2 regions of the Nonomuraea sp. NPDC059007 genome follow, and region 2 is predicted to be linked to the other one. Evidence: riboswitches for the same ligand, from Rfam matches in the RefSeq annotation. Region 2 holds a riboswitch; the other holds the start of a gene.
What was found. A riboswitch is a leader RNA that binds a small molecule or an ion and turns the genes downstream of it on or off. The one in region 2 is predicted to bind S-adenosylmethionine.
Positions count from the first base shown of each region.

Region 1: another riboswitch for S-adenosylmethionine. It lies ahead of ACFWY5_RS44285 (aminotransferase class V-fold PLP-dependent enzyme); the one in region 2 lies ahead of thrC (threonine synthase).

Region 1 is NZ_JBHYJD010000042.1:66,548-81,460, reverse strand. Features, by position in the region: gene lysX (bifunctional lysylphosphatidylglycerol synthetase/lysine--tRNA ligase LysX) at 1-1,049, opposite strand, end outside; gene ACFWY5_RS44335 (hypothetical protein) at 1,169-1,645, shown strand; gene ACFWY5_RS44330 (type III pantothenate kinase) at 1,699-2,481, opposite strand; gene ACFWY5_RS44325 (L-aspartate oxidase) at 2,485-4,944, opposite strand; gene panC (pantoate--beta-alanine ligase) at 5,027-5,860, opposite strand; gene ACFWY5_RS44315 (Rossmann-like and DUF2520 domain-containing protein) at 5,903-6,793, opposite strand; gene ACFWY5_RS44310 (chaplin) at 7,117-7,332, opposite strand; gene ACFWY5_RS44305 (SAM-dependent methyltransferase) at 7,560-8,498, shown strand; gene ACFWY5_RS44300 (FAD-binding oxidoreductase) at 8,528-9,826, shown strand; gene ACFWY5_RS44295 (cytochrome P450) at 9,813-11,003, opposite strand; gene ACFWY5_RS44290 (TerC family protein) at 11,013-11,762, opposite strand; SAM riboswitch class IV at 11,956-12,071, shown strand; gene ACFWY5_RS44285 (aminotransferase class V-fold PLP-dependent enzyme) at 12,115-13,428, shown strand; gene ACFWY5_RS44280 (DoxX family membrane protein) at 13,494-14,240, opposite strand; gene ACFWY5_RS44275 (NADH-quinone oxidoreductase subunit D) at 14,400-14,913, shown strand, end outside.
Region 2 is NZ_JBHYJD010000082.1:670-15,582, forward strand. Features, by position in the region: gene ACFWY5_RS55235 (MoaD/ThiS family protein) at 207-482, opposite strand; gene thrC (threonine synthase) at 498-1,727, opposite strand; SAM riboswitch class I at 1,741-1,880, opposite strand; gene ACFWY5_RS55245 (RNA polymerase sigma factor) at 1,960-2,514, opposite strand; gene ACFWY5_RS55250 (trehalose-6-phosphate synthase) at 2,545-3,963, shown strand; gene ACFWY5_RS55255 (MFS transporter) at 3,972-5,129, shown strand; gene otsB (trehalose-phosphatase) at 5,098-5,853, opposite strand; gene ACFWY5_RS55265 (DUF3263 domain-containing protein) at 5,905-6,207, opposite strand; gene ACFWY5_RS55270 (S-adenosyl-l-methionine hydroxide adenosyltransferase family protein) at 6,325-7,137, shown strand; gene ACFWY5_RS55275 (hypothetical protein) at 7,317-7,841, shown strand; gene ACFWY5_RS55280 (S8 family serine peptidase) at 7,838-9,019, shown strand; gene ACFWY5_RS55285 (Zn-ribbon domain-containing OB-fold protein) at 9,046-9,450, shown strand; gene ACFWY5_RS55290 (lipid-transfer protein) at 9,447-10,631, shown strand; gene ACFWY5_RS55295 (ABC transporter ATP-binding protein) at 10,691-11,707, opposite strand; gene ACFWY5_RS55300 (ABC transporter ATP-binding protein) at 11,691-12,728, opposite strand; gene ACFWY5_RS55305 (ABC transporter permease) at 12,738-13,691, opposite strand; gene ACFWY5_RS55310 (ABC transporter permease) at 13,684-14,628, opposite strand; gene ACFWY5_RS55315 (ABC transporter substrate-binding protein) at 14,753-14,913, opposite strand, start outside.

The DNA of each region.
Region 1 (14,913 bases), on a different contig from region 2:
TGAATGTCCCGCTTGTCGGCATATTTCCGGACCTGCTCAAGCGAGGTCTCGGTCGTTATCTCCTCGCCCAGCGCGTCGGAGACCGAGCCGTAGAGCGTGATGCGCGGCCACTCCTTGATGCCCAGGTCAACCTCGACGCCGTCGTGCTCCACCACGGACGTGCCCAGCGCGGCCACGACGCACTTCTGGTACATGCGCTGGGTCAGGTCGGCCATGTCGTGGTAGTCGAGGTAGGTGCCGTAGGCCTCGAGCATGGTGAACTCGGGGTTGTGCGTGGAGTCCGCGCCCTCGTTGCGGAAGTTGCGGTTGATCTCGAAGACCTTCTCGATGCCGCCGACCACGAGCCGCTTGAGGTAGAGCTCGATCGCGATGCGAAGGTAGAGCTCCATGTTGTAGGCGTTGATGTGGGTCTTGAACGGCCGCGCCGTCGCCCCGCCGTGGATGGGCTGGAGCATCGGGGTCTCGACCTCGAGGTAGCCCTCCTCGTGCCAGAAGTCGCGCGCGGCACGGACGGTGGCGCTGCGCAGGTGGGCCATCCTGCGGGCCTCGTCGTTGACGATGAGGTCGACGTAGCGCTGGCGGACGCGGGCCTCGGGGTCGGTGAGGCCGAGGTGCTTCTCGGGCAGCGGGCGCAGGCACTTGGCGGTGATCTGCCAGGAGTCGGCCAGGATCGACAGCTCGCCGCGGCGCGAGGTGATGACCTCGCCCTCGACGCCGACGTGGTCACCGAGGTCGACGTCGCTCTTCCAGGCGGCCAGCGACTCCTCGCCGACCTTGTCGAGCGAGACCATGACCTGCAGGTCGCCGGAGCCGTCGCGCAGGGTGGCGAAGCACAGCTTGCCGCCGACGCGGTTGAGCATGACCCGGCCGGCGATCGCGACCCTGTCTCCCGTGGCGGTGTCCGGCTCCAGGCCCTGGTATTTCTCCCTGACCTCGGCGTTCGTCGCCGTACGGGGGAAGTTGACCGGGAAGGGCTCGACGCCCTCGCTGCGGAGGCGGTCGAGCTTCTCCCTCCGGATGCGCATCTGCTCGGGAAGTTCGTCGCTCACAAGAACAAAGGGTAGGGGATATGGCGAACTGCAAGGGCTCGTCGGCTCCCTGCAGGGGCGCTGCAAGAACTCTCCGTTACCAATGGAGCACAGCACCTCCGGGTTCCAGGAGAGAGACCATGATAAAGAAGATCGCGATCGGCGCCCTCGCCGTTGCCGCCACCTCCGCCCTCGCCCTCAGCCTGCCGACCGCCGCCTCCGCCAGCACGTCGAGCTACGACTACAGCTCGTACTGGGGACCCGTCTACTCCAAGCACTACCAGGCCAAGTCGCACGGCTGGGTCGGCGTCGAGTGGGACGAGCACCAGGAGTCCAACACCGTCTCCGTGACGGGCCGGCTCTACGACCTCGACTCCCGCACCTACAAGCAGGGTGGCAAGTGCGCGTACGTGAAGTTCCAGGCCAGCGACTTCGACTACGACTGGTCCACGGTCTACACGAAGAAGTACTGCGGCTACCCCGGCTACAAGAAGTACGCCTTCTCCGAGGAGGACGTCTTCAGCCTGCGCGTCAAGGTCTGCCAGATCGGCCCGCACAGCAGCCACCCGACCAAGTGCGGCTCGTGGAAGTACCTGTACACGGCCGAGTCCGAGTAACGACGCCCGCAAGCCGCGAGCGGCCCCCCATTCCCGAGCGGGGGGCCGCTCGCTCATGTCGTGTTGCGGTTGTAGATGAGCCGCAGGCCGATCAGGGTCAGCCACGGCTCGTGCACGTCGATCGAGCGCGACTCCCCCACCACCAGCGCGGCGTGCCCGCCGGTGGCCACCACGGTCACCTCGTCCGGGTCGTCGGCCAGTTCCGCCACCATCCGCTCGACGATGCCGTCGACCTGGCCGGCGAAGCCGTAGATGATGCCGGCCTGGAGCGCCTCGACGGTGTTCTTGCCGATGACCGAGCGCGGCCTGATCAGTTCGACCTTGTGGAGCTGGGCGCCGGCGGCGGCGAGCGCGTCGACGGAGATCTCGATGCCGGGCGCGGTGACCGCACCCACGTACTCGCCCTTGGCCGAGACCGCGTCGAAGGACGTGGCGGTGCCGAAGTCGACGATGACGCACGGCCCGCCGTACTGGTCGATGGCGGCCAGGGCGTTCACCACCCGGTCGCTGCCGACCTCCTTGGGGTTGTCCATGCGGACCGGCACGCCGGTGCGGATGCCCGGCTCCACGATCACCGCGGTCACGTCGCCGTAGTAGCGGCGGCACATCTCCCGCATCTCGTTCAGCACGGACGGGACGGTCGAGCAGATCGCGATGCCGCTGACGTCGGCTCCCTTGAGCAGCGGTGACTGGCCGAGCAGCCCCTGGAGCACGACGGCGATCTCGTCGGCGGTGCGGCGGGCGTCGGTGGCCAGCCGCCAGTGCTCGATCACCTCTTCGCCTTCGAAGAGACCGAGCACGGTGTGCGTGTTGCCGACGTCGATCGTGAGCAGCATCAATTACCCCCGTAGATCCAGTGCGATGTCCAGGGCCGGCGCGGAATGCGTAAGCGCTCCCACCGCAAGATAGTCAACGCCAGTTTCAGCCACATCACGGGCCATTTCCAAGGTCAGTCCCCCACTGGCCTCCAACTTCGCCTGATTTTTCGTGATTTGTACGGCGAGCGCCATCTCCTCGACGGTGAAGTTGTCCAGCAGAACCACCTCAGCCCCCTCGGCCAGCACCTCCCGCAGCTGCTCCAGCGTGTCGACCTCGACCTCGACCGGCAGATCCGGGTACCGCTCCCTGACCGCCCTGAACGCCGCCCCGGCTCCCCCGGCGGCGACCACGTGATTGTCCTTGATCAGCGCCGCGTCCGACAGCGACATGCGGTGGTTGACGCCGCCTCCGGCCCGCACCGCGTACTTCTCCAGCGCCCGCAACCCCGGCAACGTCTTACGGCTGTCGCGCACCCGCGCCCCTGTGCCCTCCACCGCCGCGACCCAGGCGCCGGTCCGCGTCGCGATGCCCGACAGGTGCGTGAGCAGGTTGAGCGCGGTCCGCTCGGCCGTGAGCAGGGCGCGCGTGGGCCCCTCGACCGTCATCAGCACCTCTCCCGCCTCGACCCGCTGCCCGTCCTCCACCAGCCTCGTCGTACGGCTCGCCCCCAGCCGCAGGAAGACCGCCTCCGCCACGGCCAGCCCCGCGACCACGCCGTCCTCGCGGGCCACCACGTCCCCGGCCGACCGGTGCCCGGCCGGGATCGTGGCCAGGCTGGTCACGTCACCGGCCTCCTGGAGGTCCTCGGCCAGCGCCCGGTCGATCACGTCCTGGATCTCGGGCGCGCCGGTGTCCAGCGCGAGCCCGTGCGGCGTGTAAGTCATCTGCAAGCCTTCCTCGGTCAGTCGCACGTCCAGATGTCCCAGCCAGCGCTCGTCGTCGCGCTCGCCGAAGTCCTCGCGCCAGTGCGAGCCCCTGGTCTCCTCGCGGGCCACGGCGGTGGCGGTCAGCACGGTCGCCACCGTGAGCAGGTTCGTCGTCTCCCACGCCTCGGTGCACGGCGGCACCCGCACCGGCGTCCAGCGGGCGTCGCCGAGCGCCTTCGCGGTCAGGACCAGCGACTCGCGGCTGCGCAGCACGCCCGCTCCCCTGCTCATGTGGGCCTGGATCCTGGGGCGGACGCGCGGGTCGAACAGGCCTTCCTGGGTCTCGGGGTCCGTGGGCGCCGGCCGTACCGCGGGCTGGATGTCCTGGGCGATGCGCTCGGCGAAGACGAGCCCCTCCAGCAGCGAGTTGGAGGCCAGGCGGTTGGCGCCGTGCACGCCGGTGCAGGCGACCTCGCCGCAGGCGTACAGGCCGGGGATGGAGGTGCGGCCGTGCAGGTCGGTGCGGACGCCGCCGCTGGCGTAGTGCGCGGCGGGCACGACCGGGATCAGCTCCTTGACCGGGTCGATGCCGTGCTCCAGGCAGAGCGCGCGGATCGTGGGGAAGCGGGTGCGCCACTTGTCCTCGCCGAAGTGGCGGCCATCGAGGTAGACCTGCCCGGCCCTGCGCATGATCGCCTTGGCGACCACGTCGCGGGGGGCGAGGTCGGCGAGCTCGTGCACCTCGTCCATGAAGCGCGTGCCGCGCTCGTCCACGAGGAACGCGCCCTCGCCCCTGACCGCCTCGGAGATCAGCGGCTGCTGGCCGGTGGCGTCCTCGCCGAGCCAGAGCACGGTCGGGTGGAACTGGACGAACTCCAGGTCGCGCACCACCGCCCCGGCGCGCAGCGCCAGCGCCACACCGTCCCCGGTGGAGACCAGCGGGTTGGTGGTCGACTGGTAGACCTGCCCCATGCCGCCCGTGGCCAGCACGACGGCGCCCGCGCGTACCGCGCCGACGCCGTCGCTCGCGCCCTCGCCCATGACGTGCAGCGTCACCCCGGCGGCCCGCCCGGCGGCGTCCTTGAGCAGGTCGAGCACGAGCGCGTGCTCGATGACCTCGATCCCGCGCTCGCGCAGCGCCGCGACGAGCGCGCGCTGCACCTCGGCGCCGGTCGCGTCGCCGCCCGCGTGGACGATCCGGTCGCGCCGGTGCCCGCCCTCGCGGCCGAGCTGCAGCTCGCCGCCGTCTGTCAGGTCGAACCTGGCGCCGCGCGCGATCAGCCGCCGCAGCGCCCGCGGCCCCTCGGTCACCAGAGCGCGTACGGCCCGCCGATCGCACAGCCCGACCCCGGCGATCAGTGTGTCGTTCAGGTGTTCCTCCGGGCTGTCGCCGGGATCGAGCACCGCCGCGATCCCGCCCTGCGCGAACCGGGTCGAACCTTCCTCAAGCACATCCTTGGTGACGACGAGCACCTTGGCCTCGGGCCGTAGCTCGGCATGGCGCAACGCCACGGTCAGCCCGGCCACTCCCGAGCCCACCACGACCACGTCGGCCTCGCGGGTCCAGCCGGGCTCCGGCGCGCTGAGCCGCAGGGGGATCGCCGGTCCACTCATGGGGGTCTCCTCATCGAGGGAATTTCGTCAATATGACGATAACCCCTCCCGATGAGTGACCTATCGCCGGGGTGGCACCTTTTCAGGACAGGCGCAGGACGGCGTTGTCGATGAGCCGCGTGCCGCCGACCTTCGCGGCGACGGCGAGGACCGCCTCACCCGTGTACGTCTCGCCGACCTCGGCGAACGTGGCCGGGTCGACCAGCACGAGGTAGTCGAGGGCCAGATCGGCCCCGTCGAGCACGGCCCGCGCCGCCGCCTTGATGCGCGCCGGCCTGGACTCCACGGACTCGGCCGCGCCGGCGAACAGGGCCCGCGACAGCGCGAGGGCGGTCCGCCGCTCGTCCGGCGACAGGTAGCGGTTGCGGCTGGACATCGCCAGGCCGTCGGGCTCGCGCACCGTGGGGATGCCGGCGATCTCGATCGGCAGGTCGAGGTCGGCCACCATGCGCCGGATCATCGCCAGTTGCTGGGCGTCCTTCTGGCCGAAGACGGCCACGTCGGGCTGCACCAGGTTGAACAGCTTGAGCACGACGGTCAGCACGCCGTCGAAGTGCCCGGGGCGGACCGCGCCCTCGACGATCGTGCCCATGTGCCCGGATGAGACGCTCACCTGCCGGTCGGGATGGTAGATCTCCTCGGCCGCCGGGGTGAAGACCACGCGCACGCCCTCCGCGCGGCAGACGTCGAGGTCGGCCTCCAGGGTGCGCGGGTAACGGGAGAAGTCCTCGGAAGGGCCGAACTGCAGGGGATTGACGAAGATGCTGACGACCACCCGGGGGGCCAGCGCCCTGGCCTCGCGGATGAGCGCCCGATGTCCCTCGTGCAGCGCCCCCATGGTCGGAACCAGGGCGACCCTGCCCTCTCCCCGAGCCTTGACCAGGTCAGCGCGATTGCGCGCGACGATCAGCTCCACGCCACAGCCTCCTATGCCACGATCAGGGCCGTCCGGTCCCTGTCAGGTCCATATGTTGCCGCCCAGCGCGTCGAGCAACCTCTCCGCCTCCTCGGGTTTGAGCAGACCCGCCGCGAGCGCGCGGTCGGCCGTGAGCCGGGCCAGGGCGATGTAGGCGTCGGCGGCCTCGGGCGCGGCCAGGATGAGGGCGTCCACGTGCTTGCGGACCGTTCCGGCGTCGCCGCGTACGACCGGCCCCGTCAGCCCGGCGATGCCCAGCCTGAGCACGTTGTCGAGCGCGGCGCCGAGCAGCGGCCCGAGCATGCGGCCGGGGTGCTCGACGCCGATGCCCTCCAGCAGTTCCGAGGACTCGGCGATCAGCGTCACCATGTGGTTGGCCGCCCCGGCGAGCGCGGCGTGGTAGAGCGCGCGGTCGGCGTCGGCGATCCAGACCGGCTCGCCGCCCATCTCGATGACCAGCGCCTCGGCGATCGGGCGCAGCGGGTCGGGCGCGGTGACGCCGTAGGAGATGCCGGTCAGCCGGTTGATGTCGTCGTCACGGCCGGTGAACGTCATCACCGGGTGGAGCGCCAGCGGGAGCGCTCCAGCCCGCGCCGCCGGGTCGAGCACGGACAGCCCGTAGGCGCCGCTGGCGTGGACGACCAGCTTGCCGCGCAGGTCGGCGCCGGTGGCGGCCAGACCGCCGACCAGGCCGGGCAACGCGTCGTCGGGCACCGTGAGCAGGATCAGCTCGCCGGCCGCGACCACGTCCTCGGGCCTGGAGGTGGCGACGCCGAGCCGCTCGGCAGCCCAGCGCTGGGAACTGTCGGAGACCCCGCTGGCGGCCACGATGCGATGGCCGGCCTGGGCCAGCGCGGCACCGAGTGCCGAGCCCACTTTGCCCGCCCCGACCACGCCGACGGCCAGCCGTGCCGGGCGATCACCTGCGTCCATGTCGTCCTGTCCCTGTCCCCTGTTGGCGCTGCCGACCAGCGTAACTGGAGCCTTGCCATGCACAGGTGACCGGGCTTTTACCGCATGTTGCGTTAACGACAAATCCGACAAGGGCATACAAAACGTGCACCCCCTGTCGGGAGAGATGAGGAGAGGGGATTTTCATCGCATGGCAGCGGGCGCCGAGCCCATAGTGGACCCGACGCCCGCAATGACGATGTGCTACCCCCTTGGGAGTGCACCATCGACCGGCCATCCGCCGACTGGCCGGCCGAAAAGGGCTCGGGCCGGGTTGCCATAACCGGTCCGAGCCCTCCGTCCGTCTACCTGGTGTGCGCGCCGCCCTTGCAGCCGGCGACCGCCTGGCCGAGCACGGCGACGGCGTTGCCACAGATGTTGATCGGAATCCGGACCGGGGCGAACACCTGGTTGCCGGAGAGCACGCCGTTGTTACCGGAGGTGACGAGGTCGGCCTGGGCTGGGGTGGCCAGGGCCAGCATGGCGAAGGCGCCGGCCGCGACGAAGGTCTTCTTGAGCATTTGGGGGGCTCCTCTCGATGACGCGGCCCCGGGTGGCCGCTTCAGCTACTTACTCGGCCGACCGGTGGGACCGGACCGAGCCCGCTGGGGGGCGGGCCGGGACGATCGCCGGTGACCATGAGTAACGATAGCGCAATCTCGCCACAATAAGTAGTCATGGCATCACTGTGCGTGTCGGCGCCTGGTCATGAGATAGTCCAGGAATGTGGCTCACCTGGCGTGCCGCGATGGAGCGCGCACTCTATGGCGACAGGGGTTTCTACCTGCGCGAACGCCCTTCCGGCCACTTCCGCACCTCGGTCAGCGCCGGGGCCGCGTTCGCCGACGCGGTGCTCACGCTCCTTCTCCGGGTCGACGCCGAGCTCGGCCACCCGGAGCGACTCGACTTCGTCGACGTCGGCGCCGGGGAGGGGGTCCTGGTCAGCCGCGTGCTCGCGGCCGCACCGCCCGAGCTGGCCGTACGCCTGAACGTCACCGCCGTCGACCTCTCCGCCAGGCCGTCCCAGCTGCCCGAGCGCATCGCCTGGTCGCAGACCATCCCCGGCGGCATCACCGGCCTGGCGATCGCCAACGAGTGGCTCGACAACATTCCGCTCGACGTGGCCGAGCACACCGCCGAGGGCCCCCGGCTGGTCATGGTCGACACCGAGACCGGCGAGGAGCGCCTCGGCGAGCCGCCGCACCCCGCCGACGAGGAGTGGCTCGCCCGCTGGTGGCCCCTGGCGTGCGTCGGCGCCCGCGCGGAGATCGGCCGCGCCCGTGACGCCGCGTGGGCGGCGGTCATCGTACGGCTGGCCCGCGGCCTGGCGGTGGCCGTCGACTATTCACACCCTGTGGATAACCGGCCGCCCTGCGGAACGCTCACCGGATACCGCGACGGTTCGGTCGTCCCGCCCATACCAGACGGGACCTGCGACATCACCGCACACGTGGCACTCGACTCGTGCGCCGCCGCCGGTGAGCGGGTCGGCGCGATATCCACAACGTTGTCCACACAGCGCGACACCCTGCGCGCCCTCGGCATCACCGCCGCCCGCCCGCCCCTCGACCTGGCCCACACCGACCCCCGCGGATACCTGCGCGCGCTGGCGCGCGCCTCCGAGGAGGGCGAGCTGATCGACCCGCGCGGCCTGGGCGGCTTCGGCTGGCTCCAGCAGCATGCGTGATCACTCTGCGCCATGAGACGATTACCCTCATGGATCTGCCCAGTGGTCTGCTCCGCGCGGCTCCCACCCCCTGGAACCTCGCCGTCACCCACGAACCCTCCCTCACCGTGCTGGCCACATCGCCCGAGCACGTCCGGGAGGCGGTCCGCTACGCCGCCGCGAACGATCTACGCGTCCGCGTGCAGAACACCGGCCACGGCGCGCTGCGCCCGGCCACGACCGGCGACCTGCTCATCGTCACCTCCGAGCTGACCGGCGTCGAGATCGACCCGGCCGCCGGCACCGCCACGGTCGGCGCCGGCGCCACGTGGAAGGACGTCATCGCCGCCGCCCACCCCCACGGCCTGGTGCCGCTGACCGGATCCAGCACCCACGTCGGCGTCGTCGGGAACAGCCTCGGCGGCGGGCTCGGCTTCCTGTCCCGCCAGTACGGCCTGGCCTGCGACGCCATCACCGCCGCCCAGATCGTCACCGCCGACGGGAACCTGCGGTGGCTCGACGACGCCGGCGAGCCGGACCTCATGTGGGCGCTGCGCGGCGGCGGACCGAACCTCGGCGCGGTCACCGCGCTGCGGATCAAGCTCGTCCCCGAACCGCGGATCTACGGCGGCGGCCTGTACTGGCCGGTCGAGCTGACCCGGCAGGTGCTGACCGCCTACCGCGAGTGGACCGCGGACCTGCCGGCCTCGATCACCTCGGCCGCCGGGACGCTCCACCTGCCGGACGCGCCCTTCGTGCCCGAGCCGATGCGCGGCCGCTCGTACGTGCGCGTGTGCCTGTGCGCCACCGGCTCCGGCGCCGAGGACCTGGTCGCGCCGATGCGGGCGGTGCCCGGCCTGGTGGTGGACATGGCCGGGCCGCTGCCGTTCACCGAGATCGACGCGGTGACCCGGGATCCGGTCGACCCGCTGCCCTACACGATGCGGGGCGAGATGGTGACGGAGCTGTCCGACGCGGTGCTCGACTACCTGGTGGAGGTGGCGCCGCGCGGGGCGGAGCCGTACGCCTTCATCCTGGTCAGGCATGTGGCCGGGCTCCCGCACGCGGACGACGCCGGGCTTGGCTACTGGCAGGGCGACTTCGCCGTCGGGGCCGTCAGCATGGTGCCGGACGAGCGGGCCGCGGCCGACGTGGCGGCTTTCGGCGACCGGTTCTCGGCCGCGCTGGCGGGCAGCGCGACCGGGTTCGTGCCGCTCAACTTCATGGGCGTGCCGGAGCAGGCGGCGCGGGCCTTCACGCCCGAGCATCTGCGGCGGCTGACGGAGGTCAAACAGCGGCACGACCCGGCCGGGATGTTCGGCGGCGACCGGGCGATCAACCGGTCGTGACCTCCAGCGACTCCAGGCCGCGGATGACGTAGCCGGGCTTCCACACCGGCTCGCGGACCAGCTCCAGGTTCGGCGCCTTCTCCAGCAGGGCGCCGAAGGACTCCATGAGCTCGATCCTGGCCAGCGGCGCGCCCAGGCAGAAGTGGATGCCGGCGCCGAAGGAGATGTGCGGGTTGTCGGCGCGGCCCACGTCCAGGCGATCGGGGTCGGCGAAGACCTCGGGGTCGCGGTTGGCGGAGCCGAACAGCAGCGCCACCTCCACACCCTTCGGGATCGCCACACCCTCCACCTCGATGTCCTCCAGAACCCAGCGCTCGAACATCTGCAGCGGCGTGTCCCAGCGCATCAGCTCCTCGATCGCCGTCGGGAGCAGGGAGCGGTCGGCGCGCAGCCGTTCCAGCTCGGCCGGGTTCCTGAACAGCGACCACCAGCCGTTGCCGGTGACGTTCACGGTGGCCTCGTGGCCGGCGTTGAGCAGCAGCACGCAGGTGCCGACCAGCTCGTCCTCGGTCAGCTCCTCGATCTGGGCCAGCGCGCTGACGAGATCCTCGCCGGGCTGCCGCCTGCGCTCGCGGGCCAGGTCCTTCAGGTAGTCGGCGAACTCGGCCGCCGCGCGGACCGCCGTGTGCTGGGCCTGCGGCGACGGGTTCAGCTCGTACATGAGGCAGATGTCGGCCGACCAGGGGCGCAGCAGGTGCCGGTCGGCGTCGGGAATGCCGAGCATCTCGGCGATCACCGTCACCGGCAGCGGCTCGGCCACCTCGGCGAGCAGGTCGCCGCCGCCCTTGGCCACGAAGGCGTCCACCAGCCCGCCCGCGATCGCCCGTACGCGCGGCCGTAGCGACTCGACCATCCTCGGCGTGAACGCCTTGGAGACCAGGCGGCGCAGCCGCGTGTGGACGGGCGGCTCCACGTCGAGCATGCTCGCGTTGACCACCCGCCAGAACGGCTCCTGGAAGTCCGGCGGCGCCTCCTGCCCGAACTCCTCGTGCTCGGCGACGTGCAGGTAGGAACGGCCGAGCCGGCGATCACGCAGCAGCGCGTTGACGTCGGCGTATCGCGAGACCAGGTACTGGCCGGTCGGCTCGAAGAAGCTGACCGGCTCAGCCCGCCTCAGCTCGGCGTAGACGTCGTACGGATGGGCTACGAAATCCGGATTCCACGGGTCAAAGCGCACCGCTTCATCCTACGAGCTGCCGTCCTTGGCGTTCTCCTGCTCGGACCGCTTGGCCTGCCTGCTGCGCATCCTGATGTTGAGCAGTTCGACGATGACCGAGAAGGCCATCGCGAAGTAGATGTAGCCCTTGGAGATGTGCTGGCCGAAGCCCTCCGCGAGAAGCACCACGCCGATCAGCACCAGGAAGGACAGGGCCAGCATCTTGATGCTCGGGTGCTTGTCCACGAAACGGCTGATCGGGCCGGAGGCGAACAGCATGACCAGCACCGACACGATCACCGCCGCGACCATGACGCCCAGCTCGTTCACCATGCCGACCGCGGTGATGACCGAGTCGAGCGAGAAGACGATGTCCAGGATCATGATCTGGATGATCACCGAGGCGAACGAGGCGGCCTTGCGCGGCTTGCCGTTGTCGCCCTTCAGCTCCATGCTGTGGCCGATCTCGGTGACGCTCTTGGCCAGCAGGAACAGGCCGCCGAGGATGAGAATCAGGTCACGGCCGGATATGTCATGACCGAAGACGGCGAACAAGGGCTCGGTCAGCCTGACCACCCAGGACAGGGCGAGCAGCAGGAGCAGTCGGCTGATGAGCGCGGCGGCCAGTCCGAGCACCCGGGCCCGGTCGCGCTGGTGCTCAGGGAGTTTCCCGGCGAGGATCGAGATGAAGATGATGTTGTCGATTCCCAGGACGATCTCCAGGGCGACCAGGGTGAAGAACCCGATCCAGATCTCCGGGTTGCTTACCCAGTCCCACATCTCCGCACCTCCGTTGTCGGGAACTATCTCCCGGTACCAACGACCTAACCCCCGCAGAAGTTCACGATCCCCCTTAGTAGTTCGGATATGTCGCTGGCCTGGGATGATCCACCCCAGAGAGGTGGTCAACGACGGATCGCAGCGTTAAGGGGTTGCTATTTATGGCCGGGTGTCGCTTATAGTGCTGCGTGTAGGTCATGAGTGCCAGCGACAAGCCCCGGCTAGCTGGCCGGCAACCCTCGCGTCCGCGGCGGGGTGCCCCGGGTGAGGACCTGGTCCGTCACGAGGTGTGGCGGGCAAGCGCGGGCTCCGTGGCGATTCCAGGGGTCCCGACGACCCCAGGAGACTTGCCGTGTCCACGCTGACCATCTTCAGCTCCGTCCCCGCCCAGACCCAGTCGCAGCAGCCCCAGCACGGCGAGGCCCGTGCCGTCCCGGCCGTGCTCGGCGCCGACCTGGAGGTCCCGGTCAAGGGCGGCAAGCTGGTCGGTTACGCCAACCTCGACTACGCCGCCAGCGCCCCCTGTCTGGAGCCGGTCAGCGCCGCCGTCACCGCCGCGCTCCCGGCCTACTCCAGCGTGCACCGCGGCGCCGGCTACGCCTCCCAGCTCACCACCGCCCGCTACGAGCAGGCCCGCCACACCGTCCGCGCCTTCGCCGGCGCCCGCCCCGACGACGCGGTCATCTTCACCCGCAACACCACCGACGCCACGAACCTGCTGGCCGGCGTCCTGCCTGCGGGCACCACCACCGTGGTCTTCGACAGCGAGCACCACGCCTCGCTGCTCCCCTGGAACAAGACGGTACGGCTGGCGCCGCCCGCCTTCCCCGGCGAAGCCGTCCGCCAGGCCGACGAGGCCCTCGCCGCCATCTCCGGCCCCAAGCTGCTCGTCGTCACCGCCGCCTCCAACGTCACCGGCGAGCTGTGGCCCATCGCCGCCCTCGCGCACATCGCCCACCGGCACGGCGCCCGCATCCTGGTCGACGCCGCCCAGCTCGTCCCGCACCGCCAGCTCAACCTGACCGCCCTGGACCTGGACTACGTCGTCTTCTCCGGCCACAAGCTGTACGCGCCCTTCGGCGCCGGTGTGCTGATCGGGCGCCGTGACTGGCTGGCGAGCGGCGAGCCGTACCTCAAGGGTGGCGGGGCGGTGAAGTCGGTCGGCGCGGACGAGGAGTCCACCGAGTGGCACGACGACCCCGAGCCCCGGCACGAGGCCGGCACCCCGAACGTGATCGGCGCGATCGCGCTGGCGGCGGCGTGCGACGCGCTGAGCGCGACCGGCTGGGCGCCGCTGGTCATCGAGGAGGAGCGGCTGATCGCGCGGCTGCGCGACGGCCTGGCCTCGATCGAGGGCGTGCGGGAGCTGTCGCTGTGGGGTCCCGACCACCCGCGGGTGGGCATCGTCTCCTTCGTCGTGGACGGCTACAGCGCGCGCGAGGTCGCCGAGGCGCTGTCCGGCGAGTACGGGATCGGCGTGCGCGACGGCAAGTTCTGCGCGCATCCCTTTGTGCGGCATCTGCTGGGTACCGCCGACGGCGGCTGTGAGGACGGGACGGCCTCCGCGGTGCGCGCCTCGATCGGCATCGGCACCACCGACGAGCACGTCGACCGGCTCATCACCGCGCTGCGGGACCTCTCTGCCGTCAACCTCGCCGCCCGTTAGGCGTCACTCGGGCGGGTTCTTCCTCGGCTGGTCGTCACTCGGGCGGGTTCTTCCTCGGCTGGTCGTCACTCGGGCGGGTTCTTCCTCGGCTGGTCGTCGGACATCAGCGCGTCGAGCGCCTTCATGTCGTCGTCGCTCAGGGCCGCGCCGCTGCTCGTGGCGGGTGGCGGAGTGGGCTGGCGCGGCACGTCGGCGCGCGGCTCCGTCCCGTTGCCGGGCGCCTGCGTCCCCGTGGGCGGCTGCTCTGCCCGGGTGCCGGGCGGCTGCGTCCCGGTGGGCGGCTGTGTCCCGTTGGCGGGCGGTTCCGTTTCGGTGCGCGGTTCCCGCACGGTGCGGACGTTCGTGGGCATGGTCGTGGTCGTCGCGCCGCTCCCGGTCGACTCCGGCAGCGTCTGGTCGGCCGCGCGCCTGCTCAGGATCGTGCGGGCGATGCTGTCGACGCTGATCCGGCCTGCCCCGGCGGCCAGCAGGAGCAGGCAGGCCGCGCCCAGCGCGCCGACGAGTTCCCAGCCCATGTCGGTGACGAAGATGCCGTTCTTACCGTGGACGAAGATGATCGCGCCCAGGCTGACGCACAGCAGGGCCAGCGCGGCCAGGCGGGTCAGCAGTCCGATGATCAGGAAACTGCCGCCCACGAGCTCGGCCACGGTCGTGAAACCGGCCGCGAGCTCGGGTTGGGGCACGCCGGACTGGGTGAACATCTGTGACGTCGGTCCCAGTCCGTTCTGCCATTTCTGCCACCCGTGGGCCACGAAGATCACGCCGATGGTCACTCGCGAGATCAGGGCAGCTAGGTCGAAAGCTAGCTTCATGGTGGTTTCTCCCCCCGTTGTGGTAATTGTCCCCCACCCCTCTGACCTGCGACTCCTCCCCATACCGTCTCTTGAACGGCCCGTTACGCCTGGGCGCGCCGTACAGAATGAAAGGACCGCACAGTAGATCGCGCGCGAGGCCGGTGGGAGCATGGGGAAATGACCGAGCGCATCATCGGGATCGGCGCAGGGGCGAAGGAACTGGCCACAGAGGACATGGTCCTCAACATCGGCCCCCAGCACCCCTCCACCCACGGCGTGCTCAGGCTGCGGCTCACGCTCGACGGCGAGCGGATCTCCAGCGCCGAGCCCATCATCGGCTACATGCACCGGGGCGCGGAGAAACTGTTCGAGGTCCGCGACTACCGGCAGATCATCATGCTGGCCAACCGGCACGACTGGCTGTCCGGGTTCGCCAACGAACTCGGCGTGGTGCTGGCCGCCGAGCGCATGCTGGGCATGGAGGTCCCGGTCAGGGCGGTCTGGGCGCGTACGCTGCTGGCCGAGCTCAACCGGGTGCTCAACCACCTGATGTTCCTCGGCTCCTACCCGCTGGAGCTGGGCGCGATCACGCCGCTCTTCTACGCCTTCGAGGAGCGCGAGCGCATCCAGGCCGTCATGGAGGAGATCTCCGGCGGGCGCATGCACTACATGTTCAACCGCGTCGGCGGGC
Region 2 (14,913 bases):
GATCCCGCCCATTCCTCCGCGAGATCCGCGTTCGCCGCTTTTACCGAAAAACTGGCGGCGATCGCCCTCGACCATACCTGTGGCATGCCGTTGGGCAACAGAGTCAATCTGAAAACTGCCTATTTCATCCTTCGAAGAGTTGAATTTTCCAGAAATGGGAAGGGCACCTCCGAAGAGGTGCCCCAGTGCTAAGAGTGTGCGAAGCGTTAGCCTCCGGCTACCGCGGGGATGATGGAGATCTCGCTCCCCTCGGGGGCCGCGGTGTCGAGCCCGTCGGCGAATCGGACGTCCTCTTGCCCCACGTAAACGTTGACAAAACGCCGAATCTTGCCCGATTCATCGAGAATTCGGGCACCGATCCCCGGGTAGTCGCTGTCCAGCTTCTGAAGGACCTCGCGCAGCGTCGCACCCTCGCCACTGACCTCCGCGTTACCACCCGTGTAGGTGCGCAGAATGGTGGGAATCCGTACAGAAACGCTCATGCCTTAAACTTCCTTTCAGATGGCGCGGAACGCGTCGAGAGAGGGCCGGATGACAGCGGTGGGTTCGGCGATCGACGACACCGCGTCAAGGGTCTTGAGGCCGTCGCCGGTGTTCAGCACGACCGTTTCCGCCTCGGGATCGAGCGCGCCGTTTTCCACCAGCTTCTTGAGCACGCCCACGGTGACGCCGCCCGCGGTCTCGGCGAAGATGCCCTCCGTGGAGGCCAGGAGCTTGATGGCCGCGACGATCTCGGCGTCGGTGACGTCTTCCACCGCCCCTCCCGTACGGCGGGCGATGTCGAGCACGTACGGCCCGTCAGCCGGGTTCCCGATGGCCAGCGACTTGGCGATGGTGTCCGGCTTGACCGGCTGGACCACGTCGTGCCCTGCCTTGTACGCCGCCGACACCGGCGAGCACCCGAGCGCCTGGGCCCCGAACACCTTGTAGGGCGTGTCCTCGACCAGCCCGAGCGCCACGAGCTCCTTGAAGCCCTTGTCGATCTTCGTGAGCTGGGAGCCGGAGGCGATCGGGATGACGATCTGCTCGGGCAGCCTCCACCCAAGCTGCTCGGCGATCTCGTAGGCCAGCGTCTTGGACCCCTCGGCGTAGTACGGCCGCAGGTTCACGTTGACGAAGCCCCACTTGTCGCCCAGCGGGTCGCCGATGAGCTCGGAGCAGAAGCGGTTGACCTCGTCGTAGGTGCCCTCGATGCCGATCAGCCTGCCGCCGAACACCCGAGCCATGGCGATCTTGGCCTGCTCCAGGTCGGCGGGGATGAAGACGCACGCGTCGAGCCCGGCCCTGGCGGCAGCCGCGGTGACCGCGCCGGCCAGGTTGCCGGTGGAGGAGCAGGACAGGGTGTGGAAGCCGAAGTTGCGGGCCGCCTCGACGGCGATGGCCACCACACGGTCCTTGAAGGAGTGGGTGGGATTGCCGGAGTCGTCCTTGATGTGCAGCGACTTGATGCCGAGCGTGCGGCCGAGGTTGCCGGCCTTGACCAGCTTGGTCCAGCCGGGGTTCATGTTCTGCTTGGCCGCCACGTCCACGGGGACCGGCAGGAGCGCCTGGTAACGCCAGATGTTGGTCGGACCGGACTCGATCCGCGAGCGGGTCACCGTACCGAAGTCATAGGCCACTTCGAGTGGCCCGAAACACTCCAGACACGCGAAACTGGGGCCGAGGTCATAGCGGGTGCCGCACTCGCGGCAGGAGAGAGCTACAGCAGGACCGAAGTCGAGCGACATGAAGCGAGGCCTTCCCTCATCTTCGCCTGCGGCCACCTTGACCACAGACCGGAATTGGCACCTTGTCCCGGTCGGCCTCGCGGGTGCGAGTCACAATCCGGGAGGGTTGCCGGGGCTTCGCAGGGCCGGTCCCTCCACCCCTCTGGATGAGCAATATGTAGTTGTCGAAAGGGACTCTACCTGGTCAAGCGGATCGGTTGCCCACCCGTCTCGACCAGTGAGACAAACCGTCTCACCGATAGTCCTCCCCGAGCACGCCCTGCACGTACTTGCGCGCCTGGTGGATGCGGGATTTCGCGGTGCCGAGAGGGATGCCGAGCTGCTCGGCCACCTCGTTGTAGTCGAGCTGCACGATGTCGCGCAGCACGAGCGCCTGCGCCAGGTCGGGCTTGGACGCCTCCAGCGCCTCCATCGCGTCGAGCAGGTCCAGGCGCGAGCCCGCGATCACGCTCACCCGGGCCACGTCCGGCTTCTGCGTGGGCAGTTCGTCGGAGCTCTGCTCGGCCGCCCGCCGCTTCAGCGACCGGTAGGTCGTGCGGGCGCAGTTGGCCGTCACGATGTGCAGCCACGTGCTGAACCGCGCCCTGCCCTCGAACCGCCCGATGTTGCGCGCGACGGCCAGCAGAGTGTCCTGGCAGGCCTCCTCCGCGTCCTGGTGATAGGGCAGGATTCGCGCGCAGTGGCGGAGTACGTGCGGCTCGATCCGCCGCAAGAGCTCGCCGAGTGCGCGATGATCTCCAGCGGCTGCGGAGCGGGCCAGTTCCTCGGTTAGCTCATCAAGCGCCATAGCGGGATCCTATGAGCGGAGGATAGTTAAATGAACAGCGTCCTGGTCGCCTCGAACCGCGGTCCTGTCTCCTTCACCGTCTCCGACGACGGTGAACTCACCATGAAACGCGGTGGCGGCGGACTGGTCTCGGGCCTTTCCGGCGTGGCGAAGGACGAGGGCGTGCTGTGGGTCTGCGCGGCCCTTTCCGACGGCGACCGCAGCGCCGTACGGCAGGCTCCCGGCGGCCGCCTCGACCAGGCCGGCTACGACACCGGGTCGCTGCGCATGCTGGACATCGCCCCCGCGACCTTCCACCGCGCCTACAACGCCGTGGCCAACTCCACGCTGTGGTTCGTCAACCACCTGCTCTACGACATCCCCAACTCCCCGCACTTCGGCACCAGGTTCCAGCGCGAGTGGGAGTCCTACCGCGACTACAACGGCGCCTTCGCGCTGGCGCTGGCCGAGGAGGCCGGGCACGAGGCGCGCGTGATGGTGCAGGACTACCACCTGACCCTCACCCCGGCCATGCTCCGCGCCGAGCGCCCCGACCTGCGCATCGCGCATTTCAGCCACACCCCCTGGGCCCCGCCGGAGTACTTCGCGCTGCTGCCCGACGAGGTGGCCCGTGAGGTCCTGGAAGGCATTCTGGGAGCCGATCACGCCGGGTTCCTCACCGAGCGGTGGGCGCGGGCGTTCACCGACTGCTGCGCGGCCCTGCTGGGCGCCCGGGTGGACGCGCGCGGCGTCACCCACGAGGGCCGCACGACCAGGATCGGCGTGCACGCGCTCGGCGTCGACGGCGAGCAGTTGTGGCGGCGCGCCTGCGAGCCGGACGTGGAGTCGAACGTGGCGGCGCTGCGCGCGCAGACCGGTGACAGGAAGCTGATCGTCCGCATCGACCGCACCGAGCTGTCCAAGAACATCGTGCGCGGCCTGGTCGCCTACCGCGAGTTCCTGGCCGCCCATCCCGAGTGGCACGGCCGCGTGGTCCACCTGGCCTTCGCCTACCCGAGCCGCCACGACCTGCCCGAGTACCGCGAGTACACCGCGGCGGTGCAGCGCTGCGCCAAGGAGATCGAGGACGAGTACGCCACCGAGGACTGGGACCCGCTGATACTCAACGTCAACGACGACTACGCGCGCAGCCTCGCCGCCTACCGGATGGCCGACGTGCTGCTGGTCAACCCGATCCGCGACGGCATGAACCTGGTCGCCAAGGAGGGCCCGATCCTGTCGCCCCGCTGCGTCCTGGTGCTCTCGCGCGAGGCCGGCGCCGCCGCCGAACTGGGCGCCGACGCGCTCGTGGTCAACCCCTACGACGTCCTGGAGACCGCCCAGGCCCTGCACACCGCCCTGGTCATGCCCGAGGAGGAGCGTACGCGCAGGGCCGCCAGCCTGGCCGCGGCGGCCACCGCGCTGCCGCCCCAGAGGTGGCTTGCGGCGCAGCTCGATGCCCTGACTTAATGCCTCAAGTGACCACAGTCCGGATACGTCTGACCCGTGATCTCCCGACCTGGCTCGTCTACTTACAACTCGGCGCCTTCGCCACCTACCTGTACGGGCTCAGCGCCGTCCTGCCGCTGCTGCGCCAGGAACAGCAGGTCTCCAACGCGGTCGCCGCCCTGCACGGCACCGCGATGGCCGCGGGAACGCTCCTGGCCGGCGCCGCGCTGCCGTTCCTGGAGCGCAGGTACGGCCGGCGCGCCACGATCTGGGGCAGCCTGGCAGGCATGAACGCGGGCCTGGTTCCGGTCATGCTCACCCCCGCCCTGCCCGCCACCCTGCTGGGCTACGGCCTGTCCAGCCTGTTCGGCTCGGTGGCCCTCTACGCCATGATGGCCGCGCTCAGCGACCACCACGGCCCGGCGGGACCGGCGGCGATCAGCGAGGCCAACGCGGTCGCGATCCTGTTCGGCATCGCCATGACCTACGCGATCAGCGCCACCGCGCAGACCGCGCTCGGCTGGCGGGCGGCCCTGCTGATCACCCCGATCCTCACCGTCCTGATCGCCCTCACGCTCGGCCGCGTCCGCGTGGCCGGCCGCCCGCACGACGGCGCCGCCCGCGCCGGCCTGCCGCCGCCCGGCTGGCGCTTCTACGTGGCGGGCGGCGTGCTCTTCCTGGTGGTCGCGCTGGAGTTCTGCTTCAACCTGTGGGCGGTGCAGCTGTTCGCGTCGAACACGGGGATGGGCGTGGCGGCGGCCACGACCGGGCTGACCGCGTTCACGGCCGGCCTGGCCGTCGGCCGCTTCGCCGGGACGCCGCTGGCCCTGCGCATGGGCGCGCCCGGGCTGCTCACCGGCGCCCTGCTGCTGACCGCGGCCGGCTGGCTGCTGTTCTGGTCGAGCACGCATCCGCTGTTCGCCTACGCGGGGCTGGCGATCAGCGGGCTCGGCGTCTCGCTGCACTTCCCGCTCGCGCTGGCCGGCGTGCTCGCCTACGACCCGGTGCGGGCCACGGCCGTCTCGCCGGTCTGCGCGGGGCTGGCGATGGCCGCGGGCCCGTTCGCGCTGGGGGCGCTGGCCGACGGCTTCGGGACGCGTACGGCCTTCCTCATGGTCCCCGTGCTGATCGCGCTGGCCGTGGCGGGCGTGCTGGTCAGCCGCGAACCGCGGCCGTCAGCTCCTTGAGCAGCGCCATCACGCCGTCGGGCCCGTCCACGACGACGTCGGCCCGCTCGGCCAGCTCGGTGACCTCGGCCGAACCACTGCACACGGTGACACCGGGCAACCCCGAAGCGCGTACCGCGTCGAAGGCGGCCAGATCACCCAGGTCGTCGCCGACGAACATCACCGACCTGGCCGCGCGTTCGGCCAGGAACAACGAGAGCGCCTGGCCCTTGTCCATGCCGGGCGGGCGCAGCTCCAGCACGTACCGGCCGGGCTCGACCACCAGCCCGTTGCGCTCCGCCAGCGCCGCGAGCGGCCGCCGCAGCGCCTCGAAAGCCCCCTCGGGATCGGGACTACGCCTCGTGTGTACGGCTACCGCCCGCCCCTTGTCCTCGACGGCCACTCCGGTCAGGCCCAGGGCGTCGAGCAGCATCGGCAGTTCGGCCTCGGCCCGCGGCACGCCGGCGGGCGGCGGCGGCGCGCTGACGCGGCCGTTCTCCCACCGCTCGAAGCCGTAGTGCCCGAGGATCACCAGGCCGGGCACGTCGGTCAGGCCCGGACCGAGTTCGAGGACGGTGGCAGGGGGGCGGCCGGTCAGGATGACGACGGCCGACACCTGGGCGCTGAGCTGGGCCAGGATGTCGGGAGCCGCGGAATGGATCCTCGCGGCGGCCGGATCGGGCACGATGGGCGACAGGGTGCCGTCGAAGTCGAGCCCGATCACCGCCCCTGACGGATCTTTCACTATCGCTTGGATTCCAGGGATGTTCCTCACGCGGCTGGAGTACCCAGCCACCTAGGGGCGCATGCCGAGTCGCCGGGCCGCGCGCTCGCGCTGCCGCGTGGCCCGCAGCCGGCGCAGTCGCTTGACCAGCATCGGATCCTGCTCCAGCGCCTCGGGACGGTCGATGAGTTCACCGAGCAACTGGTAGTAACGCGTGGCCGAGAACCCGAAGGTCTCCTTGACGGCCTGCTCCTTCGCGCCGGCGTAGCGCCACCATTGGCGCTCGAAGGCGAGGAGCTGGAGGTCTCGTTCGGTGAGGGGCTGACGGTCGGGTTCCTGGGCAGCACTGTCACCGCTGACCGGTGCGGTGTCCATGGTCGTCCTCCTCGGAAGGGCGTACGGCGCTCACGCCATACGTACGCGGCCCGTGGCCATCGTAATGTGCCAAAGCCGGGTGTTCACCGCGGATCGGGAGACGTACAGTCACCAAGTGTGACCCCAGTCATAACGCTTCTCACCGATTACGGACTCGAAGACGGTTATGTGGCTGCCTGCCATGGCGTGATCGTCGGAATCGCGCCGCAGGCCCGCGTCATCGACGTGTGCCACCTGATCCCTTCGGGCGACGTACGGCGGGGCGCGGCGGTTCTCGCGCAGACCATCCCGTACATCCCGCCCGGCGTGCACATCGGCGCCGTGGACCCGGGAGCGGGCGGGGCCAGGCGCGCGGTGGCCGTGGCCGCGGGGGGACGGGTGTTCATCGGGCCGGACAACGGGCTGCTGTCCTGGGCGGTGCACGCCTGCGGCGGCGCCGAGTCCGCCTACGAGATCACCAACGACGCGCTCTTCCTGCACCCGGTCTCGCCGACCTTCCACGGCCGCGACGTGTACGCGCCGGTGGCCGGGCGGCTGTGCGTGGGCGGCAAGCCGTCCGACCTCGGGCCGGAGATCCCGCTGAACAGGCTCGTCTCGCTGCCGGAGCCGACGTCGGTGCTGCGCGAGGGCTCGGTGGAGGGCGAGGTGGTCTCCGTGGACCGCTACGGCAACACCCAGCTGTCGATCGCCGCGGGCGACCTGGCGGCGCTCGGGGTCCGGGTGGGCGACACGCTGGGCGTGTGGATGGGGCGCAGGCAGTTGTCGATGCCGTACCGGGAGACGTACGCGGCGGTGCCGCCGGGTGAGCTGGTGGCCTTCGCCGACTCGGCGGGGCTCATCGCCATCGCCGTGAACTCGGGTGATGCGGCCCAGCGCCTGGGCCTCCCGCCGGGCGCGCATGTGCGCCTTTCCCCCGCTCCGGTGCGATAGGGACATTACCCCGCGTATCGGTCTGTTTACCGAAGCGTCGGATTGAACCATCGCCTGCGTGCCAGAATGCACGGCAGTTCGAGCGCCTCCTCCCCCCTTCCTTCGAGGCAGACGTGTTCCTGCTGTCCGTCGCATTGTTGTCCCTACTTCAGTCTCCCTGGGGCTCGGCCGAGCCGCACGTGAGCGAGCGCTGGCGCGCGTGGCCGGTGACGAGGGTCTTCCCCGCCGCGCTCACCGGCGCGAGCCCGTCCGGCGCGCGGGTGACCTACCTGCTGGCCGGGGTCGCGCCAGAAGCGCCGTGCCGGGTCGCGCTCCAGGCCGCCGCGGCGGCCATGCTGCCGCGCTGCCTGACGACCCTGCGGGCCACCTACTCCGACAGCACGCAGACCTTCGTGGCCACCGTGGGCGTGGCCGTGCTCGACGGGGCGCCGTCCTGGCTGCCCGTCAGAGCGGTCCACGCCGGCGTCGCGGGGCGTGCGCCGACCGTGCGGCCCGTGGCCTTTCCCGGCGGCGCGGCCGAGCGGTTCGGCCAGGCCCAGTACGTCACCGGCGCCGTGGCGGCCTCCGGCGGGCCGTACGTGGTCTTCACCGCCGCCGGATACGCCGACGGCCGGCCGTACCAGCCGGAGGGCGGGACCGAGCCGCGCCTCGGCGCGGCGGCGGTGCAACTGGCGGAGGCCCTGCACAAGGCGCTCACCCGGTGATCCGCGCCGCGGCCGGGCTGCTGCCCGTCTGTCTCGTCATGCTGCTGATCGCGGACCCGCCCGCGAGCGGCATGCGCGGCGTCGCCACGAGAAGCGGCATGGCCGCCGTGGCGGCGAGCCAGCAGCAGTGGCAGCTCACCGCGTTGCGCGTGCCCGAGGCGTGGAAGGTGAGCAGGGGCGAGGGGGTGCTGGTGGCCGTGCTCGACACGGGCGTGGACGCCCGCCACCCCGACCTGGCCGGAGCGGTCGTCGAGGGGCCCGACCTGACCGGGCCCGTACGCGGGCCGGCCAGAACGGGTCACCACGGCACCGCGATGGCCAGCCTCATCGCCGGGCGCGGCCACAGCGGCGGACGCGGCGTGGTGGGCGTCGCCCCGGCCGCGCGGGTGTTGTCGGTCCGGGTGACGCTGGAGAACGACGACCCGCTGCGCGGCAAGCAGCGTGCCACGGCGGGCGGCGGCGACGCGCTCGCCCAGGGCATCCGGTACGCCGTCGACCGGGGCGCGCGGGTCGTCAGCATGTCACTGGGCGGCGGCAGCGGCTCGTGGGAGGGCTCGGCGGCCGAGGAGGAGGCGGTGCAGTACGCGATCTCCCGCGGGGCCGTGCTCGTCGCCTCCTCCGGCAACGACGGCGACGACGCCAACCGCAAGAACTTTCCCGCCGCCTACCCCGGGGTGATCGCCGTGGGCGCGGTGGACAAGCGGATGAGGGTGCCGCGCTTCTCCAACCGCCAGGACTACCTGTCGGTGGTCGCGCCGGGCACCGGGATCGTCAGCGCCGACGGTCCGGACGGGTACGTGGTCGGCGACGGGACCAGTTCGGCGGCGGCGATGGTGGCGGGGATCGCCGCGCTGGTCAGGGCGGAGTATCCGGGGCTGTCGCCGTACCACGTGCGCATGGCCATCGAGCGTGGCACCAGGAAGCGGCCGGCCGACGGGCACAGCCGCGCCTACGGTCACGGGGTGGCCGACGCGGCGCTCGCCCTGCGCGAGGCGGGGCGGCTGGCCCGTCCGGCCGCGTCCAGGATCGGGCAGGTGGGCGGCTACTTCGGCGGTGGCCCGCCGCCCTCGCGGCCGGTCTCGCGGCTGCCGGTGGTGGTGGCGATGATCGGGCTGACGGTCGCGATGTCGGCCAGGGTGGTGGTGCTGCACTTGCGGCGGCGGAGGCATTCTCCCTAGCAAGCGCTTGTGTGATACTCGTCGGTATGACCTTGGCGATCGACGGCTGGTTCACCATCGGCGACGACGGCACCCATCTCCTCGGCACCCGGTGCGCCGACTGCGGCACGGTCAGCTTTCCGCCGCAGCGGGGATTCTGCCGCAATCCGCACTGCTCGGGCGAGAGGCAGGAGGAGACCCGGCTGCCCCGCCAGGGCACCGTCTGGTCCTACACCAACGCCTGCTACGCGCCGCCGCCGCCGTTCGCCGCCGCCGAGCCGTACACGCCGGTGACGCTCGCCGCGGTCGAGCTCGCCGAGGCCGGGATCATCGTGCTCGGCCAGGTCAAGGACCTGACCGTGGACGAGCTGCGGGTCGGCATGGAACTGCGGCTCACACACGGCCCGCTCGCCGACGGCCCGCTGGTGTGGATGTGGGAGGCGGCCCGATGAGCGTCCTGGTCATCGGCGCGGGCATGCACCCGTGGGGCAAATGGGGCAAACCCTTCATCGAGTACGGCGTCGCCGCCGCCCGAGCCGCCTTGGCCGACGCCGGCGTGTCCTGGACCGACGTCCAGTACGTCGTCGGCGCCGACACCATCAGAAACGGCTATCCCGGCTTCATCGCCGGCGCCACCTTCGCCCAGGCGCTCGGCTGGAACGGAGCCAGGATCGCCTCCTGCTACGCCGCGTGCGCCTCGGGAGCGCAGGCCATCGACCTGGCCAGGACGAGAATCCTGGCGGGCCTGTGCGACGTGGCACTCGTGGTCGGCGCGGACTCGACGCCCAAGGGCTTCTTCAAACCCGTCGGCGGCGAGCGCCCCGACGACCCCGACTGGCTGCGCTTCCGGCTCCTCGGCGCCACCAACCCCGCCTACTTCGCCCTCTACGCCCGCCGCCGCATGGCCCTGTACGGCTCGACCACCGCCGACTTCGCCGCCGTGAAGGTCAAGAACGCCGCCAGCGGCGCGCTCAACCCCATGGCCCGCTACCGCAAGCCCGTCACCGAGCAGGAGGTGCTGGCCTCGCCGATGGTGGCCGACCCGCTGCGGCTCATGGACATCTGCGCCACCTCCGACGGGGGCGCCGCGGTGGTGCTGGCCTCGGCGGAGTTCGCCCGCCGCCACGGCATCTCCCGGCCGGTACGGCTGGCCGCCGTCTCGACCGTCACCCCCACCTTCCCCAACACGACGCTGGAACTGCCGGCCTTCGCCACCGACTCGGCGGCAACAGCACCCCCGCCAGAACGCCCCTTCCGCGCCGCCATCGCCCACGCCGCCTACGAGGAGGCGGGACTGGGACCGGGCGACCTGTCCTTCGCCGAGGTCTACGACCTGTCCACGGCACTGGAACTGGACTGGATGGAGGACGTCGGCCTGTGCCCGCCCGGCGAGGCGGAGAAGCTCCTGCGGGCCGGCGACACCAGGCTCGGCGGCCGGACGCCGGTGAACCCGTCCGGCGGGCTCGCCTCCTTCGGCGAGGCCATCCCCGCCCAGGCCATCGCCCAGGTGTGCGAGCTGACCTGGCAACTGCGCGGCACCGCCGGCGCCCGCCAGGTCGCCGGCGCCCGGGTCGGCCTGGCCGCCAACCAGGGCCTGTTCGGGCACGGCTCGGCCGTCATCGCCACAACGTGAAGGAGCCCTCCGCGGAGGGCTCCTTCCTGGTGTTCTAACCGATGTCCTGGCGTTGCGTTCTAACCGATGTGCACCACGTCGTGCGTCTCGGCGAAGTGGCACGCGCTCTCGTGCGCGGTACCCGGCCGGATCTGCAGCAGCGGCTCTTCCTCCGCGCAGATCTCCTGCGCCTTCCAGCACCGGGTGCGGAAGCGGCAGCCCGAAGGCGGGTTGGCCGGCGACGGCGGGTCACCCTGCAGGATGATCCGCTCGCGCAGCTCACGCCCCTCCGGATCCGGAACCGGAACCGCCGAGAGCAGAGCCTGCGTGTACGGATGCGCGGGCTTGTCGTAGACCTCCGTGTCCTTGCCGAGCTCCACCAGCTTGCCCAGGTACATCACGCCCACCCGGTCGGCGATGTGGCGTACCACCGACAGGTCGTGGGCGATGAAGATGTAGGCCAGGTTGAACTCGTTCTGCAGCCGCTCCAGCAGGTTGATGACCTGCGCCTGGATCGACACGTCCAGCGCCGAGACCGGCTCGTCGCAGACGATGATCTCCGGCTGCAGGGCCAGGCCGCGCGCGATGCCGATGCGCTGGCGCTGGCCGCCCGAGAACTGGTGCGGGTAGCGGTTGATGTGGTCGGGGTTGAGCCCGACCACCTCCAGCAGCTCCTGCACCTTCTTGCGCCGGTCGCCCCTCGGCGCGACCTCGGTGTGGATGTCGTACGGCTCGCCGATGATGTCACCGACGGTCATCCGGGGGTTCAGCGAGGTGTAGGGATCCTGCATCACCATCTGGATGTTGCGCCGCATGCGCTTGAGCTCGCTGCCGCGGGCGTGGGCGATCTCCCTGCCGCTGATCTTGACCGAGCCCGACGTCGGCCGTTCCAGCGCCATGAGCACCTTGGCCAGCGTCGACTTGCCGCAGCCCGACTCGCCCACGATGCCCAGGGTCTCACCCCTGTGCAGGTCGAACGAGACGCCGTCGACGGCCTTGATCGCGCCGATCTGCCTCTTGACCACGATGCCCTGGGTCAGCGGGAAGTGCTTGACCAGGTCGCGTACCTCAAGGATCGGCTCACTCGTGGGTGCCATCGAGGACCTCCCTCCAGTAGTGGCAGGCACTGCTGCGCGTACCGCTGATCCCGGACAGCGCCGGAGCCTCGGTGACGCAGATGTCCTGGCGGTACGGGCAGCGGGGGTGGAAGGCGCAGCCGGTCGGCATGTCCAGCAGGTTCGGCGGCATGCCCTTGATGGCGTACAGGTCCTGGCCCTTCTGGTCGACCCTGGGGATCGATTCGAGCAGGCCCTTCGTGTACGGGTGGGCGGGTGTCTTGTAGATGTCGTGAACCGGGGCGTTCTCGACGATCCGCCCGCCGTACATGACCGCGATCTTGTCCGCGACGTCGGCGACCACGCCGAGGTCGTGGGTGATCAGGATCAGGCCCATGTTGCTCTCGCGCTGGAGCTCCGCGAGGAGCTCCATGATCTGGGCCTGGACGGTCACGTCGAGCGCGGTGGTCGGCTCGTCGGCGATCAGCACCTCCGGGTCCAGCGCGATCGACATCGCGATCATGATGCGCTGGCGCATGCCGCCGGAGAACTGGTGCGGGTAGTCGTTGACGCGCTGCCTGGCGGCCGGGATGCGGACCCGGTCCATGAGCTCGACCGCCTTGGTCAGCGCCTCCTTCTTGCCCATGCCCCGGTGCACGCGGAACATCTCGCTGATCTGCCAGCCCACGGTGAAGACCGGGTTCAGCGAGGAGAGCGCGTCCTGGAAGACCATCGCGATGCGCTGGCCGCGCACCTGCGAGCGGGCGTCTTCCGAGAGCTTGAGCAGGTCGGTGCCGCGGAAACGGATCTCGCCCTTGGGGATCACCGCGGGCGGCATGTCCAGGATGCCCATGATCGCCTGAGCGGTCACGGACTTGCCGGAGCCCGACTCGCCCAGCACGGCGAGGGTCTCGCCGGGGCTGAGCGAATAGGTCACACCGTTGACGGCGTGCACGACGCCGGCCCGTGTGCGGAACTCCACGTGCAGGTTGTCGACAGCGAGCAGAGGCTCGTTGCCCAGCCCTCCCTCGGCGGGCAACACCTCTGGGGATGTCTTCTTCACAGGTCCCCCTTACCTGAGCTTCGGGTCGAGCGCGTCGCGTACGGCGTCGCCCAGCATGATGAACGCGAGCACCGTGATGCTCAGGAACACGGCCGGGAAGATCAGCGGCAGCGGCGCGTCCAGGAACCTGTTACGGGCGTCGGAGATCATCAGACCCCACGAGATGTCGGGCGAGGTCACACCGACGCCGAGGAACGACAGAGCCGCCTCGGCCGCGATGAACCCGCCCAGGTTGATCGTCGCGATGACGATGACCGGCGCGAGCGCGTTCGGCAGCAGGTGCCTCATCATGATCCGCATATGGCCGGCGCCCAGGGCTTTGGCCGCGACCACGAAGTCCTGGCTCTTGGCCGTGATGACCGCGGCTCTCATGATCCGGTACGTCATCGGCCACCCCAGGACGGTCAGCGCGATGATGACCAGGGTGATGCTGCTCAACGGGCCGCCACGGAAGGTGGCCGCGATCAGCAGGGCGCCCAGGATGCTGGGGATGGCGAAGAAGATCTCGGTCAGGCGCGAGGCCAGCGTGTCGGTGACACCGCCGAAGTATCCGGCCGCGAGACCGAACATGCCGCCGATGAGCGAGGTCGCCAGCGTCGTCGAGATGCCGATCAGCAGCGAGTTGGCGGCGCCGTAGATCGAGCGCGCGTAGACGTCGCAGCCCAGGTTGTCGCGGCCGAAGAGATGGCCGCCGCTGGGCCCCTGCCGGGCCGTGGCCAGCTCACAGGTCCTCGGGTCGTTCGGGTCGATGGCCGTGAACAACGACGGCCACAGTGCCATGACGACGAGGACCGTGATGAGGATCGCCGAGATGATGAAGATCGGACGGCGGCGGAGGTCGTGCCAGGCGTCGCTCCAGAGGCTGGCCGGCTTGCCCTCCTTCTTCCTTTGCCTGCCAGGAGGCGCGGCGCCCGGGACCGGGCTCATAGGGAGGGGCGGCGCCGGCTGCTGAATGTCACTCATAGCGGATCCTCGGGTCGAGCACTGCGTACATCAAGTCGACGACCAGGTTGGCGACGATGTAGATCAGCACCAGAACTGTCACGATACCGACGACGACGGGTTGTTCACGCAGGTATACGGATTGGAAGAGCTGGTTGCCGATGCCCGGGAGATTGAAGATCGTCTCCGTGATCACCGCGCCGCCCATGAGGTTGCCGAGGTCGGCGCCCAGATAGGTGACGAGGGGGATCAGCGCGTTGCGCAATCCGTGCCTGCCGATGACCCGCCGTCTGGACAGGCCCTTGGCGGTCGCCGTGCGGATGTAGTCCGCCCGGAGGGTCTCCACCAGGCTGGTCCGTGTCAATCGGGTGAGGTAGGCGATCGAGATGCCGGCCAGCACGAAGCCCGGCAGCAGGTAGCTGCGGAAGCCGTTGCTGATGCCCGCGATGGGGAAGATGTCGACGCCGGTCCACTGTTTGACCTTCACACCGAGCACCAGCTGCAGCACGAAGCCGGTGACCAGGGTGGGGACGGAGATCAGCAAAAGGGTCGAGGCCAGGATCATGGTGTCGGCGGCCCTGCCGCGGCGCAGCGCCGCCCACAGGCCGAGGCCGACGCCGATGATGGCCTCGAAGACCAGCGCGGTCAGCGCCAGGTTCAGCGTGACCTGGAACTTGCCGGCCATGAGCTGGGACACGGGTACGTCGGCGAAAGTGACGCCGAAGTCACCGCGGAAGATGACGCCGCTGATGTAGTACCAGTACTGCAGCAGCAGCGGATCGTTGAGGTGGTATCGCTCGCGAAGGATCGCGACGATCGTCGGGTCTGTCCTCTTCTCACCGGCCAGCGCTGCGACAGGGTCGCCGGGCAGCGCGAACACAATGGCGAAGATGAGCAGAGTGGCACCCAGTAGCACAGGTATCGCCTGGATCAGACGCCTGATGATATAACGGCCCATTTAAGCCTCCCGTACATGCCAAGAAGGCAATCACCTGGGGGGTGGGATCTACCGGCCCAAGTGACCGCCTCCGTGGCTGGCCCTCAAGGGGCGGGCGACAGCGCGCCCGCCCCGGGGAACAACGTCAGGCCTTCTCGACCTGGGACCACTCGACCTGGTTAAGCAGGTTGATCTTGACGTTCTTGACCTTGGTGGAGTAGCCGGAGTTGTTCCGGTAGAAGTAAACCGGGATGTACGGCAGTTCCTTGTTCAGGATGTCATCGGCCTGCTGGTAGAACTTCAGGC